One region of the Paraburkholderia sp. IMGN_8 genome, then DNA from elsewhere that is predicted to be linked to it. Evidence: riboswitches for the same ligand, from Rfam matches in the RefSeq annotation. Region 1 holds a riboswitch; the other holds the start of a gene.
What was found. Region 1 has a riboswitch for cobalamin ahead of WN982_RS16210 (TonB-dependent receptor). Riboswitches for the same ligand answer to the same signal wherever they lie in the genome.
Positions count from the first base shown of each region.

Region 1 (2,200 bases):
GTTTGAATCCGCAGCCGGTCCCAAGACCAGCCGCTAGATACTTACTGCATGCTGTACTGCTGAATCACAGCACCCAGTTGTTCGTTCATTTGACGCATTGTACGCCGGATTTCTTCAGCGGGAAATGCTTCTCCGTGTCGCACGCTCGTTTGCAGCTTAAGCAGTTCCGATGCCAGCGACAGCGCGGCCATGACGGCAATGCGATCCGTGCCGCGCACGTTGCTGTTATTGCGGATCTTCGACATTTCGGCGTCCACGCGTGCCACCGCCTCGAGCAGTGCTGCTTCGGTTTCCGGCGAGCAGGCGAGACGATACGGCACGCCGAGAATCGATACTTCGATCTGCTTTGTGGTCATGCATTTTCTCCGTGGCGGGTGGCGGCGCTGTCCGCTTCGACCTCGTGCTGTGCGGGTTCGAGCAGGTCGAGCTGATTATCAGGCTCGCTCTGCGCGCGTGCCCGCGGCAGTTTTTCGAGAATCGCATTCAGGCGTACCTGTGCGTCGTCGATCTTCGCCGACAGCGCGTCGCGTTCCGCTTGCAGCGCATCGCGTTCCTCGCGCAGCAACGCGAGTTCAGTACGCGTGGCCTCCGCATCGGCGCGCATTTGGCCGAGCTGCTCTTCGAGCGCGAGTCGCGCTTCATTGTGGCGCTGGCTGATCGCAATCAGCTTGCCGATATTTTGTGAAAGTGTTTCGAGTTCGGTGAGCATGTGCTGCGTCCTCTAAAGACCTCGCATTTTAGCGCGGAATGTCGCAGGTTCCGATAATTGTCTCGTTTCGAGACGTAACAACCTCGCTTTGTGCAGCCTTTTATCGACCATATGACGAAAATCGACGCCTGCATCGGACAATAATCCGCACTTAACCGAACAGATCGAGCACGGATTAACCATTCTTGACGGACCCCGGGGCCGCTCCTAAACTGGCCGCACTTTGGTGCCCGCGCGTGCTTATCGACAGTGCGCGCAGTTAAACGGGAAGCAGGGCGCGACGTTCGCCTGAACGCGCCAGCCTGCGCTGCCCCCGCAACGGTAAGCGACCGCATGTCGTCATGCAGGTCGATCCCGATCGTGTGTTCGAAGCTGAACACGCGAGTGTGCCACTGCGCGTCACGCGTGGGAAGGCGGGATCGATGTGTCGCCAGCCCGGATACCGGCCAGAGGGAGAGGTGCGTGCCGCGCAAATTCGTAAAAAGCGCGGGCGCCTCGTTACGCATCGGCCTGCGGGGAAGCGGGCCGCGCACGCTATTCACAGGAATATCATCCCATGCTGTCCCCCATCGCTCGCACGGCGTTGCTCGCCTTTGCGGGCCTGCCGCTTGATGCGCACGCTCAGGCTGCGTCTTCGTCAGCTACTTCTTCCGTTTCTTCTTCAGTGAGTTCGTCGGATACCGGCACGGCGAGTTCTTCTCCCACGGTGTTGTCGCCCGTTGTGGTCACCGCCGGGCGCGGGCCGCAGCCGCTCGCCGATACGATCCCGCAGACCACACTATTCGATCAGCAGGATATCGCCGACACGACCGCGACCGATTTGCCCGGCCTGCTGCAACTCGTGCCCGGCGCACAAATCTCGCGCACGGGCGGCCCTGGTTCGACCGCGAGCCTGTTCCTGCGCGGCGCATCGTCGACTCAATCGCTGGTGCTGATCGACGGCGTGCGGGTCGACTCGGTGAGTCTCGGTGCGCCGCAACTCGCGCAGATCCCGCTCGATCAGGTCAATCACGTCGAAGTGGTGAACGGCAATGTGTCCGCGTTATACGGCTCGGGCGCGATCGGCGGCGTCGTGCAGGTGTTCACGAAAGACGGTGGCGATCATCCGCCGCGCTTCAATTTTTCGGTGGGCTACGGCAGCTATCACACGCAGACGCAGCAGGCCGGCGTGAACGGTGCGTTGGATAAAGACGGCAAGACCACCTTCAGCATCTCTCTCGCGCGCTCGAAAGACGACGGCTTCTCGTCGCTCAATCCCAGTGAGGCGCCCAACGCGAATCCGAATGCGAACGGCTATCTGAACGAGAGCATCTCTGCCTCGTTGCGTCACAAGTTCAATGACAAGTGGGACGCAGGCGTCACGTATTTCCAGTCGAACGGCAACAATAGCTACGATAACGCGTACGGCGTGCCGACCGATTTGAACAACCTGTATAGCAAAGTGCGGCAAATGTCGGTGTTCGCGAACGGCAAGGTGACCGGCTGGTGGAC
Region 1 is NZ_CP150900.1:3,546,870-3,549,069, reverse strand. It holds gene WN982_RS16220 (cell division protein ZapA) at 42-356, opposite strand; gene WN982_RS16215 (ATPase) at 353-709, opposite strand; cobalamin riboswitch at 917-1,175, shown strand; gene WN982_RS16210 (TonB-dependent receptor) at 1,266-2,200, shown strand, end outside.

Region 2 (2,200 bases), on a different replicon from region 1:
GCCAGGGCGTCATGCGCATTGTGCCGTTGCCTTGCTGCCGAGCCAGCGCGGCGAGGCCGTGCAAGGTCGCGGCGTCGAGGCGTCCGAGCGGCGGATGGCCGCCCACGTGCCACGTTCCCACTACGCGTTGAGCGTGTGCGCCGAGCCGCAGCGCGGCATCGGCAGGCGCGCCGCGCTGCCAGTCGGCGAGCGACGCGTCGCGTGACAGCGGGAAATCGACATACGTTTGAGCGTGCTGCAATACCGCGCCGACGGAATGCGTGGCGAGCAGATGGCGTATGCGCGTGGCGTCGGCGGCGGCCAGATCGAGAAACGTGTGCAGAAGCGCGCGAACCAGTTGGACGACTTGCGACGGCAGGACGGCGGCGAGGGCGCTTGCACGCGACGCGTCAGTAGCGAACTCGCTCGCGCGAGCCACATGTACGGCCGCCGCATTGGCCGCCGTGGGCGGACATCCCGCTAATCCAAAGACAAATCTCACGCCGTCGTGCGCCTGCGTCGCCGCGAGCCACACATCATGCGGATGATCGAGCCTGGCAAGACGTTCGCCGCCGTCGAGCAGCAAGGCGAATTTCGGCGACAGCGCTGCAAAACGCGTTTCGCTTTGCAACAGCGCGAGAAGCTCGGCGGTCAGCGAAGTGGTGTCGTACAGCGCGAACGGATCGCGTCCCGCTGCGGGGCTGATCATCACGTTGCGCACGTCATCGGCAGCGGATACTGCAGAAGCCGACCAGGTGGCAGCATCTACGCCGCCACTCGCAGGAGCCGGCCCGAGACCGGCCGACACCAAAGCCGCAATCAACGCCGCTTCCTGCCCGTCCCGCACGCCGCGCACCTGCAGATTCGCACGGTTTGTCACTTCGATCACACCGGTGGCATGCCGCTGGCTCGCCTCGGCGATCGCGGCAGCCTGCGCGGCACTCAATGCGCCGCCGGGCAATTTGATCCGGCAAATCCCGCCATCGCGCGCGGCGACAATGCGCAGCAGCCCCGGACAAGCCGAAGGCCGCGGCGCTCGGGCAGCGGTAAACGAAGCAGCGGAAGACGCAGCGTGATTCAATACGGACACCGGGTTTAGCGTCGCGCGACGGCCCGAGCACCGCCCTGGCGGGCATTGCTGCGGCATCGGTACACCCCGCCCGATGTAGGCTGGCACGAACAGTCTCGCCGGCAGGTCTCCTGGCTGGCAGGTCGTGGTCCGCCGCTGCCTTCCCGGTCGAACCAGTGGCGCGGAGCGCAGGCGGACTCGCTGCATACAGTTGCGGGGGCAGCCACAGCGGCACTGTGTTCCCTCTTCGGCCCCGAAGGGCACCGGCGGCTGTATTATGCCTTTTTTCGAACAGCACAACGAGGCTGGACGCTTTGATCGGCGTGGCACAGCGCATTATTTGAAGGTACAGAATGAGGATGGATGCATGTCGGCGTGGCTGACCGTGGTGGGCATAGGCGATGACGGCTTCGCCGGCTTGGGGCGGCCCGCGCGGCGCGCTTTGCTGGAAGCGTCGGTGGTGTACGGCGGCGAACGCCATCTGGCGATGCTGCCCGCGCGCCTGGCCGCCCGCCGCGCGGCGTGGCCGCGTCCGTTCGATCTCGCGCCCTTGCTGGCGGAGCGCGCGGCGCCCGTGTGCGTGTTGGCAAGCGGCGACCCGATGCTGTTCGGCGTCGGCGCAACGCTGGCGCGGCAACTGCCGGCCGGCGAGTTGCGGGTGCTGCCGGCGCCGTCGTCGTTGTCGCTGGCGGCGGCGCGGCTCGGCTGGCCCTTGCAGGATGTGACGACGGTGTCGCTGGTGGGGCGGCCGCTGCCGGCGCTGAACGCGCATCTGCACGACGGCGCGCGCGTGTTCGTGCTGAGCGCGGACGGCGGCACGCCCGCGGCGCTGGCGGAATTACTGAACGCGCGTGGCTTCGGCGCGACCCGCATGATCGTGCTGGAACACCTGGGCGGCGAGCTGGAGCGCCGGATCGACGGCCGCGCGGATCAATGGTCGGCGGGCGACGTGGCGGCACTGAATCTGATCGCGCTCGAATGCCGCGCAACGGATGGCGCGCCGCGTCTGCCGCTGACCGCCGGCTTACCCGATGATGCTTTTCGCCACGACGGCCAGTTGACCAAACGAGACGTGCGCGCCATCACGCTGGCGCGTCTCGCGCCGACGCCCGGCGAATTACTGTGGGATGTCGGCGCGGGCAGTGGCTCGAT
Region 2 is NZ_CP150901.1:1,825,870-1,828,069, forward strand. It holds gene cobG (precorrin-3B synthase) at 1-1,069, opposite strand, end outside; cobalamin riboswitch at 1,152-1,331, opposite strand; gene cbiE (precorrin-6y C5,15-methyltransferase (decarboxylating) subunit CbiE) at 1,416-2,200, shown strand, end outside.
Region 2: linked by a shared signal. The riboswitch ahead of cobG (precorrin-3B synthase) and the one ahead of WN982_RS16210 (TonB-dependent receptor) in region 1 are both predicted to bind cobalamin.